DNA from 4 places in the Cytobacillus solani genome. Region 4 is predicted to be linked to each of the others. Evidence: riboswitches for the same ligand, from Rfam matches in the RefSeq annotation. Region 4 holds a riboswitch; each other region holds the start of a gene.
What was found. Region 4 has a riboswitch for lysine ahead of FI644_RS15925 (aspartate kinase). Riboswitches for the same ligand answer to the same signal wherever they lie in the genome.
Positions count from the first base shown of each region.

Region 1: linked by a shared signal. The riboswitch ahead of FI644_RS10065 (amino acid permease) and the one ahead of FI644_RS15925 (aspartate kinase) in region 4 are both predicted to bind lysine.
Region 2: linked by a shared signal. The riboswitch ahead of FI644_RS10520 (transporter substrate-binding domain-containing protein) and the one ahead of FI644_RS15925 (aspartate kinase) in region 4 are both predicted to bind lysine.
Region 3: linked by a shared signal. The riboswitch ahead of FI644_RS13575 (Na+/H+ antiporter NhaC family protein) and the one ahead of FI644_RS15925 (aspartate kinase) in region 4 are both predicted to bind lysine.

Region 1 is NZ_CP041305.1:1,956,275-1,960,103, reverse strand. Features, by position in the region: gene FI644_RS10070 (DUF421 domain-containing protein) at 34-738, shown strand; gene FI644_RS10065 (amino acid permease) at 785-2,266, opposite strand; lysine riboswitch at 2,411-2,601, opposite strand; gene FI644_RS10060 (MFS transporter) at 2,840-3,829, opposite strand, start outside.
Region 2 is NZ_CP041305.1:2,052,233-2,056,061, forward strand. Features, by position in the region: gene FI644_RS10510 (hypothetical protein) at 1-425, opposite strand, end outside; gene FI644_RS10515 (DUF2804 domain-containing protein) at 572-1,588, shown strand; lysine riboswitch at 1,697-1,879, shown strand; gene FI644_RS10520 (transporter substrate-binding domain-containing protein) at 2,027-2,881, shown strand; gene FI644_RS10525 (amino acid ABC transporter permease) at 2,947-3,711, shown strand; gene FI644_RS10530 (amino acid ABC transporter ATP-binding protein) at 3,732-3,829, shown strand, end outside.
Region 3 is NZ_CP041305.1:2,716,770-2,720,598, reverse strand. Features, by position in the region: gene FI644_RS13580 (ABC transporter substrate-binding protein) at 1-712, opposite strand, end outside; gene FI644_RS13575 (Na+/H+ antiporter NhaC family protein) at 1,021-1,788, opposite strand; lysine riboswitch at 1,818-2,024, opposite strand; gene FI644_RS13570 (HD-GYP domain-containing protein) at 2,172-3,257, opposite strand; gene FI644_RS13565 (YunC family protein) at 3,458-3,760, opposite strand; gene FI644_RS13560 (DUF72 domain-containing protein) at 3,826-3,829, opposite strand, start outside.
Region 4 is NZ_CP041305.1:3,180,755-3,184,583, reverse strand. Features, by position in the region: gene FI644_RS15930 (YslB family protein) at 378-836, shown strand; gene FI644_RS15925 (aspartate kinase) at 891-2,120, opposite strand; lysine riboswitch at 2,280-2,460, opposite strand; gene uvrC (excinuclease ABC subunit UvrC) at 2,525-3,829, opposite strand, start outside.

The DNA.
Region 1 (3,829 bases), 1.2 Mb from region 4:
ATGTAATAGTATTTTGTAAGGGATGTGTCTTATATGGATTTTTTCCAAGGCCAAGAAACGCTTACCAGCTTTGAGTGGATTCTTCGAGCTATTGTTGCTTTTTTCTTTTTATTAATTGTAACGAGAGTATTGGGCCAGCGTGCCATCTCCCAGTTAAGACCTCTCGATTTTGCAATTGCATTAGTCATCGGAAACATTATTGCTCACCCTCTATCTGATGAAAATCTAGGTCTCAAAGGGTCTATCATTACAACCATTGTATTGGTGGTCTTCTATCTTGGAGGCATTTTTACAATCCTGAAATGGGCATGGTTTAGAAGACTGATTACCCCTGCACCAATAACCATTGTTGAGAATGGAGAAATCATCTATAACGGATTAAAAAAAGCAAGGATATCTCTAGATGTGTTATTAGAAGAATTACGAGAAGAAAAAATAGAAGATGTAAAGAAAGTAGCCTTAGCCATTTGGGAGGCAGATGGGAAATTTTCTGTTTTTTTGGATCCAAAATACGAACCTTTAACCCCTTCATCGATTCAGATGGAAACACAGCCATTCGATTTTCCAAAGACCATCATTAAAGAAGGGAAAATTAACTTCAAGGAATTAAAACAAATTCAAAAGAGTGAAGAATGGGTTGTTTCTAATTTAAAAAGTTTATATCAGACTGAAGTAAAAAATGTTCTGTTTGCCACCATTGATAGCCAAGACAACCTTAAAGTTTTTTTATATAACTAAAACATATAAAGCATAAAAAAAAGCACGCTTGCTGCGTGCAATAAAGTCAATTTGATAAATCACAATCCTTTAACGGGATCAATTTTGTCTTTTTCGTAAATTTGTACCCAAGCCATAAAATAAGGAATAAAGGTAATCCTATATAAGAAACCAATATACCGTTCCAATCAATATGATCTCCTAGAAATGCCGAATAGTTTTGTCCTAGTACGACAAAGCCACAAACCACAAAGGCAAAAATTGGGCCAAATGGAAATAATTTTGCTTTGTATGGCAAGAGGTTTAAGTCTTTTCCTTGAGCAACAAATGCCCGGCGGAATCGATAGTGACAAATGGCAATTCCAAGCCATGCGATAAACCCTGACATCCCTGAAGCGTTTAGCAGCCAAACATATACAGTACCATCACCAAATAATGAAGCCAAGAATGCAAGTGTTCCGACTAATGATGTGATAATCAAAGCATTTACAGGAACACCTCTTTTATTTAATTTTCCAAGAAACTTAGGTGCTTTCCCTTCACGGGCCAAATTCCATAGCATACGTGTGGAAGCGTACATGCCTGAGTTACCGGCAGACAGCACAGCTGTTAAGATCACTGCATTCATTACGGAAGCAGCAAAAGCAATTCCTGCTTTTTGGAAAACAATCGTGAATGGGCTAACCGTTACATCGCTGCTTGCAAGATTCTCATTTGTATAAGGAATGATTAAACCAATTACAAAAATCGCTAGGATATAGAATAGAAGGATGCGCCAAAATACTGATTTTACAGCTCTTGGAATTGCTTTACTAGGATTATCGGTTTCACCTGCAGCAACACCAAGTAATTCTGTGCCTTGAAAGGAGAAGCCAGCAGCCATAAAGATCCCAAGCATGGTCATAAAGCCGCCATGAAACGGTGCATCTCCAACCGTAAAATTCTTAAAACCAATTACCTGACCACCTAAGATTCCAAAAATCATTAAAATACCAATAATAATGAAAATGATTACAGTAACCACTTTAATTAAGGCGAACCAATACTCCGTTTCACCAAAGCCTTTTACTGATAGATAGTTTAATAAAAACATGATTACTAAGAATACTGCACTCCAAATAATGGAAGGCGTATGAGGGAACCAAAACTTCATAATCATCGTGACGGCTGATAATTCTGCTGCAATAGTTATCGCCCAGTTATACCAATAGTTCCAGCCAAGTGCAAATCCAAGTGATGGGTCGACAAACTTAGTGGCATACGTGCTAAAGCTTCCTGCAACAGGCATATAGGCACCCATTTCCGCAAGACCTGTCATTAAGAAATAGACCATAATCCCAATCACAAGATAGGATAGTATAGCTCCTCCGGGACCAGCGGAGTGGATTGCTCCGCCACTAGCGAGAAAGAGACCTGTTCCAATGGTTCCGCCTAGAGAAATCATTGTCAAGTGGCGTGATTTTAAACTGCGTTTTAAGCCGGTATTTTCTTTTTCGGAAGAAATTGTACCTTTACTTAATTTATCTTTTCTTACTTCTGCTGTTTTCATCGATGTTACTCCTTTTCTTCAATTTTTCTAGCACAAGGCCCTAACTGAAGACCCATCAGCTTGTCTAATCTGGAAGGAGCTTGGAATAAAAAATGCCACCGAAGTAGATTCAGGTGACATTAAAAATAGCCCGCATCATACCTTCCGAAAGATAGCCCAACACGAATGGCTGGTAGGGCCAATCGTGACAGTTCTGTTCCTATTTGGAGACAGCCCCAGCATGCTTAATCAGAGAAACAAGCACGCTTCGGCAGCTTTTCCTTTCAAACGGAGTCAAGTGATGTCCCTGCATCTCGTCCGCCTTACTGATAAAAACTGCGACCTCTACCTCATCGGTTGATGAGGATTTGTTATATGAAATTATTACGTTCCTAACTTTATAATACTATTTTAGAATAGTCAATATCTCGTTGTTTTCTCTTATCCCCAAATGCTGTATTAAAGGGAATGGTTATTATTTACCAATTGAATCTGAATGAAAATATATACATTCTTCTCACGAAAAATTTATTGTTAATCTTTAATCAAGGTAAAAGACTTGGTACCTATCTTTTAACTTTTGGACACTTTCTTCTAGGTTAATTCTGTCTGCCGTGTTTCTTTCCCTAAAAAGGCAAGTGTAATCACACCGACGACAATACTTGCGCAAAACAGTGCAAAAATGAAACCAATGGAATGACCTGCAGCAACAAGTGAGCCAACAAGGAGCGGTCCAAGAATCCCACCAACACGTCCAATTGCTGCAGCCATACCAGCGCCTGTCCCACGAATGACAACCGGATATTGTTCAGGGGTGTATGCATATAAAGCTCCCCATGCACCAAGGTTGAAGAATGATAAAAAGATACCCGACACGATAAGGACTGCAGTTGTTTCTGCCTGACCGAAAACAAGGGCTGAACCTGCCGTCCCTAGCAAATAAGTGACAAGCACAAACTTTCTTCCCATTCGTTCAATGAGCCAGGCAGCTGAAAAATAGCCAGGCAGCTGAGCTAGAGTCATGATCAATACATATTCAAAACTTTGAATCATACTAAATCCTTTCATCACCATGACACTTGGCAGCCAAAGAAACATCCCATAGTATGAAAAAACGACCGTGAACCAAACAATCCAAAGTACGAAAGTGGAGCGTGCGTATTTCTTCGACCAAACTTCCCGGACGTTTTGGAGAATGGACCGTTTCTCTGCTTTCTTTGGCGAAAATGCCGGTGAATCAGGCAAATTCAACCGTAAATAAATGGCATAAAAAGCAGGTAAAGCACTAAGGATTAGAGCCACTTTCCAGCCAAATAACGGAATAACAAAATATGAAATAAGTGCTGCAATTAACCAGCCAAATGCCCAAAAGCTTTCAAGTAATACAACCACTCGCCCGCGTTCTTTCGCTGATACACTTTCTGAAACGAGAGTTGATGCGACAGGTAATTCTCCACCGAGCCCCATGCCAACAAAAAAGCGTAGAACTAAGAAAGCAAAAAGGGTAGTTGTTAATGCAGAAAGACCACTACCAATAGAAAATAATAACAAGGTAATAATAAATATATTCTTCCTGCCAATCTT
Region 2 (3,829 bases), 1.1 Mb from region 4:
ATCTTTGCAGTAGCAAAGTAGAATGGCAATCCAAGCCCTGTAAATGCTAACCGCCACCAATTATGTGAATAGATTTGCAATTCTAGAAATAACCACTCAATACCGACAAATAAACCGGCAAAAAGGAAAATCCAAATCCAATTTAGATGAAAGGTTGCAATGAAGGTTGCAATAACTGGCAAAGCAAATGCATTTGAGGCAAAGGCGCCTAAGTTACTGTCATAAAAGGGATGACCTTTAACGAATTTAGGATAATATTCATAGCTTCCTAAAAAAGTAAAGATGACCGTTTCAATTATAAAGCCGAGTCCAATCATAGCTAATAAAAGGAACAGGGTTCCTGTATTTCTTTTTTTAAAAAGATTAAAAATAAAAATGGAAATACTAAAAACAATGAGAGCTAGAAACCAATATGAATTATACACACTGATCACTCCGATAAATCGAGAATATATATAATTTGTACAAATGCCTGAATAATATTCGGCATTGGAAACTGAATGCATATTAAGTTTGCAAAAGATAGTAGAGTTACAGTATGAAGTATACATAGAGATGAGGGGTTAAGAGGATGGCAAGAGAAATAACAGAACGAGTAGATATGTGTGATGAGAATGGCCGATTAGCCGAAAACAGCATCGGCTGGGCAAGGCAGCCGCTGTTTAATTGCAATGTGTCGGGAAGGTTCCTGCGGAAGAAAAAATGGAATTATTGGTGTGTAACAAGCCCAGAGTTCTTGTTTTCAGTCACAATTTCTCATTTGGATTATGCTGCTGTTTTATTTGTGTATGTGCTAGATTTACAGAGTCTTAGTTTTCAGGAGCAGACAGCCATTGTTCCATTTGGATTCGGCTGTAAAATGCCTGAAGAGGTGAATGCCTCCGTGAAATTTGAGGGAAAGCAAATGGCTATTTCATTTGAAGAAAAGGGAGATTCCACAAGTATACGTGTTCATTGCCCGCATTTTAGCGGAAGAAATAAGCCGTTAGTTGCAGAAGTACGAGTTGAACGTCCACGTGGGCATGAATCGATTAATGTCGTTGTGCCGTGGAGTGAAACACGATTTCAGTTTACGTCAAAACAAACAGCACTTCCTGCAGCTGGAACAGTTCATTGGAATAGGAAGGAATACATCTTTAATAACGAAAATGCCTTTGGATGCTTGGATTTTGGCAGGGGAGTCTGGCCCTATCATTCGACATGGAATTGGGCTCAAGCTGCGGGGATTGTCAATGGAAGATCAGTTGGCCTAAATTTCGGTGGTCAATGGACGGATGGAACTGGACAGACTGAGAATGGAATTGTGGTCGACAGAAAGCTAAGCAAAATCAATGAAGACATCAGTTGGGAATATGATAACAGCAATTATTTGAAGCCTTGGACATTGAAAACAGCTGAAACGGATCAAGTGTCTCTAACGTTTCAGCCATTGTTTGAGCGAAAAGCAGCAACGAACGCATGGGTTATTCGTTCCTCCGTTCACCAAATGATTGGTACATTTAACGGTTATATTCGAACGAATGATGGGGAAAAGATAATGATTGAATCCTTTGTAGGGTGGGCAGAGGATCATAAGGCAAGCTGGTGAGTTCAACGAATCTAGTTCTTTGGTAGCAAGTGCCAATTTTGATGAGTTGACAGAATAGGCTTACTACTGTAGGATAATGAATATAATTTAATAAGACCTCATCTTTGCTGATGAGGTAGAGGCGCGGTATTTAATAGTCTGTAGTGGAGCTTGAGAAGCTAGGATGCTAGAGAGAAGGAAATATCGCCGAAGCTTGTAATATTCTCAGTATTGCTTGCTGGGTCTGCAGTTAAGAACTGCAGGACTGTCTCAATGAACTTACCCGGTTTGTTGAGTTGTGCTATCTCATTTAGGGAAAGAAGAGGGATTTTGGGGCAAACTATAAACGTTGCGACCTGAGTTCATCTCAGGTCGCTTTTTGTTTTTAGTAAAATGCCTAAAGGCAAGAGGTCAAGCATATATTAGACTATTAAATCAAATAAATAGGGGGAAAATAGCATGAAGAAAAAACTATCATTATTTTTAGCGATATCTCTTTCAGCCATTATTCTATTAGCAGGCTGTGGAACAAGCGGTGATTCAGATAAGAAGACAGAAGGATCAGGATCATCATCAGAAAAAGATACCTTTAAAGTAGGACTTGAAGCTGGCTATGCACCATTCAATTGGACACAAATGGATGATTCAAACGGTGGCGTTAAAATCGATGGCAATGCAGAATACGCAGGCGGATATGATGTAGAAATCGCTAAGAAAATTGCTGAAGGGTTAGGCAAAGAGCTAGTGATTGTGAAAACAGAATGGGATGGACTTGTACCATCGCTAACTTCAGGAAAAATCGATGCGATTATTGCTGGGATGTCACCGACAGCAGAACGTAAAGAAACCATTGATTTCTCAGATAACTACTACAAATCGGATTTAATCATGGTTGTCAAAAAAGGCGGAAAGTATGAAGGTGCAACTTCGATCCAAGATTTCAAAGGAGCAAAGGTAACGGCACAGTTAAATACATTCCACTATTCAGTTATTGATCAAATTGATGGAGTGGAAAAAAAGCCAGCAATGGATAACTTTCCGGCTATGAGGGTAGCGCTAGAATCGGGTGTTATTGACGGATATGTTTCTGAACGTCCAGAGGGAGTTAGTGCATCAGCTGCAAATGATAACTTCGCGATGGTTGAATTCACTGAAGGATTTAAGACGTCTGAGGATGATACGGCTATCGCAGTTGGGATTGCAAAGGATAGTGAGCTAACAGCAAAAATTAACGAAATATTGGCTGGTATTTCTGAGGAAGAACGCATCAGTATTATGGATGCTGCAATTAAAAATCAGCCAGCGGCAGAATAATGGTTTGTGAAGCCGGCTGCATCAGCACAATGTAGTCGGCTTCCACGTTTAAGGGGAGGATACGAATGGATTTAAGTTTTGAATGGATTATAAAAATTATTGAAACAAACTGGCCGATGTTTCTGCGCGGAGCAGGCGTAACCCTCTTGATTGCATTGATCGGAACTATTTTTGGGGCATTGATCGGGTTATTGGCAGGCATCATCCGCACCATTCCAATACCTGAAAAAGGAGCGAAGAAAGGCTTCTTAAAATTCATTAACATCATCCTATCCGTGTATATAGAATTTTTCCGTGGCACACCGATGATTGTACAGGCAATGGTTATCTATTATGGTTCTGCTGCAGCATTTGGCTGGCAAATGAACCCGATTATTGCAGGGGTCGTTATTGTAGCAATCAACACAGGTGCATATATGGCTGAAATTGTCCGTGGGGGGATTATTTCAGTTGATACTGGACAATATGAAGCAGCCCAAGCCATTGGAATGAATCATGTTCAAACAATGACTCATGTAGTGATGCCACAGGTTATCCGCAATATTTTACCAGCAACAGGCAATCAATTTATCATTAATATAAAAGATACAGCGGTCCTAAGTGTCATTTCCGTTACTGAGTTATTCTTCCAAACGAAAACGGTGGCAGGCAATAACTTTAGATATTTCGAAGCATTCTTTATCGTATGTATCATTTATTTCATTTTGACATATGCAGTCACTTTAATTCTGCGCTACTTTGAAAGAAAGCTTGATGGTCCGGATAATTATATAGTCGTAGGCAATCAGGCTCAGATTGAAGCTGGAGAACATAAAGGGATCGGGCAATAATGGGGAAGGAGGAGAATGGTATGGAGACAGTCATTGATATTCAGCGTTTAAGTAAATCCTTTGGAAACCATGAAGTATTAAAAGATATTCATTTCTCAGTGAATAAAGGAGAAGTCGT
Region 3 (3,829 bases), 460 kb from region 4:
ACTTGATACGAGTTAATGTTGAACGGAAATCTGTATCTTTTGCTACATAAGATTCTTCAGAAACTACTTTTCCGCCAGCAGCCTCGAACGTTTCCTTAAAAGATGCAGCTAGACCTTTTGCATAATCACTTGCATTATCCGCATAGATTGCTGCATTTTTAATATTTAAATCTCCGGCTGCAAAATTAGCTGCAACAGTTCCTTGGAATGGATCAATAAAAGAAGTCCGGAATACAAATTCATTTACTTTTCCATTCGTTCCAACTGTTACGTTCGGGCTAGTTCCAGATGGAGATAGTAGAATGGTTTTATTATCGTTGGCAATTTGTGCTTGTGCCACTGAATTTCCACTAGTAGCTGCGCCAATGATAGCTGTTACTTTATCTTGGTTTGTCAATTTAATAGCAGCGTTTGTCGCTTCAGCAGCATCTGATTTATTATCTACTTTAATGATTTCTATTTTCTTGCCGTCTACACCGCCGCTATTATTAATCTCTTCAACAGCAAGATCAATTCCTTCGGCAATCCCCTGCCCATAAGAAGCAACAGCTCCTGATAGCTCCAGGTTTGCACCGATTTTAATTGTATCTCCGCCTCCGCCAGAGTCTTTTGAACCCTCTGTACCAGCCTTTTCCCCGCCGCAGCCAGCTAATACTCCGGCTACCAAGGCCGAAGCCATAAGTACTGAAGTAATTTTCTTTCTAAAAAACATCTCTACTCCCCCTTTTATTTCTGATTGTTCTGAACATTTAGATCGTATTGAGGTTTTTTTGTCTGTCCATTTACCAGTTTGCCTTTCACATCTACCCCCTGCAAATAGTCAGTTCTTCCTTCTAATAAAAAAATAATGATGAATCCTAGTATTATCTGACTAATTGATATAATCTAAAAACAGTATAATATTTTTAGATTAATCTGTCAAAGCAATATTTTAGCAAAATTATAATTATTCAAAATATATCTTATCATTATTTTTTTAACAATAAAAAGGCCCTCTCATCAAGAGAAAGCCCTTTTCTTTTATTCTACTTGCATATTCTGCCACTCGGCTTTCGAACGTCTGCCAGCTATTATTATAAAATCAAGGAGGATTAAGGGAAGAAATGAAGGATTTAAATTCGTACGCTCAGCAATACCTGCTAAATATTTACCAGTTTCTAGACGCCCGATTAAATCAGCAATCACCCATGCAAATAGAAGAATGTACACAGCCGGAAGCATCGATTTCGTTCCTGCCCAAACTCCCCATCCTAATACTTGTCCACCCACTCCCTTTAAAACAAAGACTTGGCGGATAAAAAATCCTAATGTAACAATTAATCCAAATAGTCCACCAAGAATGAGTGATTTTGTCACATCTGTATTTTCAAAAATTGTTAAGACTGTCACGCTTCCTTCGGTCCCTGCAATTCCTGTCCAAAGCATAGCTCCAACTGTTCCAACAATAAGAGCAATGATTGACCATAGCAAGTCGCCAACAGATCCTTTCGTGCTTGTCGGCAGATCATCTTTCAATTCCCCGGCAGCTGGCTTTGTAGGGTCTGCTACCACCCCTTCCTTTACAGCATGCCGTTCGTGCACTTTCATTGGTCCAATTTCTAACCCTTTGAATGCGACAATGAACACCATTGCTAATGTAGCCCAGACATATAGATTCATCGGGATTATTTGCATAAATGCAGAGAACGCTGAATACTCCGTTATATTATCTGATGTTAGAATCGTACCAATTAATGCAATAAATGATAGAAAAAATAAAAAAGAGTAACGATAGAGGTGATCTATCATTACTCTTATAAGTAATAAGATTCTCCATCACGACCTGTAGCTCCCCAATATGAAGGCTTAGTAAAGCAGATTTCCTGCTTGTCCTTCATAATGACAGTATTACCCTTATTCAAAGTAACCCCAGCAAATGATTGTTGACACAAATTCATTTACTTCGGCAAAATTCCCTTTAGGCTGTGATCCTTGTTGTCATCCTCACACAGCTTACTCTTAAATTCTGCACCTCTACCCCATCGGATATGATAAGGTTTATTCAATTGTTTATTACTATACCAGAATAATAGATTAGTGACAAGTTCTATAATAAAAATGAAGGTATCCATTCTATTTTCGTAATAAAAAATACTCTTTATTAATGAAATCTTTCTAAACTTTTGTACGCATTAAAAGGCTGTGTCACATTCCGCTATGACCACATTTAGTTCAATTTTTAAATCTAATTCATATGGTGGAACTTGTTCCCCTTTATGCTCCATAATTCTTATAATCGGACGATCCCCTAAACCTATATTTTGCCCTGTAACAATTCCTTTTCGTCCATCATTTAACTCTACCGTTATCCCGACCGGATAGATGGCAACAGCTAATCGAAAGGCTTCTACAATTTTCTGTTCAAATAAGGTTCCAGAACCTGCATATAGAATTTCTAAGCCTTCATGCGGCAGCATCGCTTTCCGATAGACACGATTCGATGTTACTGCATCAAATACATCAGCAACAGCAATGATTTTTCCAAAAAAGTGAATGTCTTTTCCAGTAATTCCTCTAGGATAGCCCGAACCATCAATACGCTCGTGATGCTGATAAGCACAATGCGCAACTAAGAGAGGTATGGTTTGTACCTTCCTTAAAATTTGAAAACCAGCTTCCGCATGCTCTTTAATTGCAACATACTCTTCTTCCGTTAATCTTCCTGGTTTTAACAAAACATCTATCGGCACCTGCAGTTTTCCAATATCATGGAAAATAGCACCTAAACCTAATGTTTCTAATTCCTTTGGCGTAAGTTTCAGCTCCAATCCAAGCGCTAATGAGTATAACGTGACATTTAACGAATGGGTGAAGATATAGTTATCGTATGTATAAGCATCTGAAAGTAAGTTCAATAGTTCTTTATTGCTTCCTAACTCAGTCATAAGAAACCGAATCAATTCGGATAGACGTCTTGATGCCTTTTCAACTACAAATGAACTGGATATACTTGAATCCTTTTGGATCTCCAAAAAAGTCGAATTTATTGTTTGAATTGCTTTTCTTCGGATAGGATCGGATAGTGTTCCTTTGTATTCAATATCATCCGTTTGACTATCCTTTATAAAAATATAACTAATTCCTAATGAATTTAAGCGCTGAATCATACTCTCCTTCAGCTCAACACCTTCACTAAGCAAGATTTGTCCTGTTTCATTATAAATGGTCTTCGCAAGTATTGTACCAGCTTCTACGGATGAGGTTGTCACTAATCGCATAAATTACTCCTATAACATTTCCGAAGTTTTTCCAATGTCGTTCTCATTCATTATCACCTTTAACTATAATAACCTTTTTCGCTAAAAAGTGACAGGTAAGACTCTAATTATGTCGAAAAATATTGAAATTAGAAAACAAAAAAGGCAGCCAATTGAAGTCTATTTCACAAAATCTTGTGAACAGCTCCATTGGCATGCCTTTATACCATTTTTAGTAAAGCCTCTTTCCCTATCATTCCTCGATGAATGCCCAACGACTCCGCTTCATACGTGACGGATTCCAATGGTGCTTCAAGCAGCTGTTCGATGGTTTTTACTCCCACTGCCCTGCCAGCAATTACTTTCCGATCCTTTAATTTCTCATTAAGTAATGAGACATCAAGTGCCCCACACATAATATATCCTTTATCATTTGTTACTACAAGTAAATTTGTTTTCGGCAATTCCACGGAGACGCATAGGAATGTATGCCCCTTTATATCAACAGGTTTCAAGTCAATCATAAATCAAACACTCCTTTCCCTCTCTATCAAAATATGCTAGTGGATGGAAATGCGTGTAATGAATTTTAA
Region 4 (3,829 bases):
CTAGATTTTAAAGATGTCAAGGTATCATTTTTCATTTTTTGAAAAATAAGTATTAAATTATTCCACCTAAACATCACCATAAAAATGTTACTGCATTTTCTTACAATTATGTGACATGTCCATTTTACTCTCAACACCATAGAGCGTCAAGGAAACGATTACATAAAATGTTCATAAAAAATAAAATTATTAAAATATATTGGTATTGCAAAATAAAAATAAAAACCCTTATTTTTCAATAAGCCACTATCATGGCTATTTATATTAATATAGCAATAATTTCCTTGAGCAAAAATAACCTTTTTTCCCTGAATAAATGTCTAATTTTCATCTGTTTTGTATATAATAGAAGAATACTAGAAAGAGGGGAATCAAGTTTGAGCGAATCAGCATCTGAAATCATGACACTTGAAAATACAACTGAAACCGTTCCCGTATTCGGTTATGAACTCATTCGGGAAGTTCTTTTGCATGAATTATTAGGAGATGATGCACCAGAGATTTTATACTGGGCAGGAAAAAGACTTGCACGTAAATATCCTATGGAAACTTTTGATGAAATTTCAGCGTTTTTTCAACAAGCAGCTTGGGGCAGCCTAACGATCATTAAAGAGTCAAAAAATGAAATGGAGCTGGAATTATTCAGCCCATTAATTAAACAGCGCTGCAGGGAAAACAGTGAATCTACTTTTCAGCTCGAAGCTGGATTTATTGCACAGCAGATTGAGCTCCAAAAAGAAGTAATCTGTGAGGCATTTGAACATCCTAATAAAAAGAAAAAGGGAAAAATATACTTTACCGTTAAGTGGGATAAAAAGGATACCATTCAGCCCTAAATAATCATTCATGTAAAAAGCTTTCAAGCATTCGAATGCTTGAAAGCTTTTTTACTAGGATATAACTGGAGAACCTGAAAGCTGAAAGGCCTCATGCAATACTTCAACTGCATGAATCATTTCTTCATGCTCTATGACCGTAGATACCTTGATCTCAGAGGTGCTGACCATTTTAACAGCAATATTATTCTCCGCCAATACTTCAAACATTTCAGCTGCTACCCCTGGGTTTGAAACCATTCCTGACCCCACAATCGATACTTTGGCAAGTCCAGCCTCTGATTCTATCCGTTCATAATTCAGCTTCTTCTTACTGTCTTCTAGTACATGAATCGTTTCTGCCAAATCTTCATTTTTAATTGAAAAAGATAAGTTAGTCAATTGTTCTGCTAGTGTGCTCTGTATAATAATATCTACATTTATATGATTTTTGGCTAATTCAGTAAAAATTACAGATAGCCCTGTTAAGGAATTCGGCATGCCAATAACAGTTACTCTCGTAATATTATCTTCAAAGGCTACTCCCCGTACTACTAAATTTTGTTCCATTGCCGCTTCCTCCTCAATAATCGTACCTGCTTCTTTTTCTATACTTGACCTGACTTCTAACAGTATTTGATAGTTTTTGGCAAACTCAACTGCTCTTGGATGTAAAACACCTGCACCTAAATGGGCAAGCTCTAGCATTTCGTCATATGATACCGCCAAAAGCTTTCTTGCATCTTTAACATAGCGGGGATCTGTTGTAAAAACACCAGTCACATCCGTGAATATTTCACATTTATCCGCATTAAGTGCCGCAGCCAAAGCTACAGCAGTTGTATCAGACCCGCCTCTGCCTAGGGTTGAAATAGCCCCTTCCTCCGTTATTCCCTGGAATCCAGCCACAACAACAATTGTCCCCTCTGCCAGTTCTTTTTCTACTTTTTCTGTATTTATACCTATTATTCTAGCATTCCCATGAACAGGCTCTGTCTTAATTCCTGCCTGCCAGCCAGTGAGAGATATAGCTGGATACCCTCTTTCTGTTAATGCCATTGCTAATAATGAAATGGTGATCTGCTCCCCAGTTGTTAAAAGCATGTCCATTTCTCTTCTGCTCGGCTGTGAAGAAATTCCTTTTGCGAGATCAACGAGATGATCAGTCGATTTTCCCATTGCTGATACGACGACAACAACATTGTTTCCTTTTTCTCTTTCCTCGATTACCCGACTTGCCACGCCTTGAATTTTCTTAGCATCTCCTACTGAGGTTCCACCAAATTTCTGCACGATTACTCCCACTTTATTCCCTCTCTCTGCCTTTTCTTGTGGCTGATTTCTTCTTACTTATACTCATCCTCTAAAACCTATTTAGTACGAATGAATTTTGGGCATAGAAAAAAGCAATGAGAATCTATCCCATTGCTGTGAGTCACCCGTATAAAAAGACATACGTGCACACAGTGAGATAGCTCTCCAAGATATTAATTATCTTGACAATCTTGCATTTATTAAATGCAAAACCAGCAAAGAAAGCGATGAGACTTTCTTCACTTCGGCAAACATTCCCTTTCAAAGCTTTTCATTGAAGCTCATTCTTCTCCAAGCCTTTACTTATGAAGTTTGCACCTCTACCTTCACTTTAACGTTATAAAGTGATATTAAATTTTCAGTAATTATAGCATATTCATTTTTTTCAAACAATACTATTCTTGCAATTTTTTCATTAATTCCTCCGCTACATTTACCGGAATGCCAATTTGTGTGAACTCTTCGATCGTTGCTTCTTTCATTTTCTTTATAGATCCAAACGTTTTTAACAGCTGTTTTTTTCGTTTTTCGCCAATTCCCGGGATATCATCAAGCATCGATTGAAATGCACTTTTTCCACGAAGCTGTCTATGGAAGGTGATTGCAAAACGATGTACTTCATCTTGAATCCTTTGCAGCAAATAAAATTCCTGGCTGTTTCGTGCCAATGGAATGATTGCAAGCGGATTTCCGTATAGGAGCTGGGATGTCCGATGCTTCTCATCCTTAACTAGTCCTGAAATAGGAATATCTAGATTCAGCTCATTTTCTAGTATATCTCTTACCGCTTCAACATGCCCTTTGCCTCCATCAATAATGATTAAATCCGGGAGAGCCAAGCCTTCCTTCAGCACACGTGTATAACGCCTGCGAACAACCTCCCTCATAGATTCATAATCATCAGGACCTTGGACAGATTTTATTTTGTATTTTCGATATTCCCTTTTTTCTGGTTTGCCGTCGATAAAAACAATCATCGCAGAAACTGGATCTGTTCCTTGAATATTGGAATTATCAAATGCCTCAATTCGGTGCGGGGTATAAATTCCAAGCTGCTGACCTAGGCTTTCTACCGCCTTAATCGTTCGATCCTCATCACGCTCAATTAGAGAGAACTTCTCCTTCAATGCTATCTTCGCATTTTTATATGCAAGCTTTACCAATTCTTTTTTCTGTCCACGCTGAGGGACTAAAACTTTAACCTCCAAAAATTCTGCTGCCATTTCAGCATTGATGGAGTCTGGAACCAAGATTTCACGTGGCTTAAAATGGTTGGCTTTTGAGTAAAATTGACCAAGAAAGGTCAACATTTCTTCTTCTGGCTCATTATGGATCGGAAACATCGATACATCACGCTCGATTAATTTCCCCTGTCTAATAAAGAAAACTTGTACACACATCCATCCTTTGTCGACCGCATAACCAAACACATCACGATCAGTCATATCTGTAGAAGTAATCTTTTGTTTTTCCATTGTCGCATCAATATGAGCAATCTTATCTCGAAATTCCTTTGCCCTTTCAAAATCCAGCTCTTCAGCAGCTGCCGTCATCTTCTCTGTTAAATCCTTTTTAATATCCTTATAGCCCCCGTTAAGAAACTTTGTAATCTCATCAACCATCTGTTTATATTCCTGTTCGCCTACCTCGTTCACACATGGTGCGAGACATTGTCCTAAATGGTAATATAGGCAAACTCG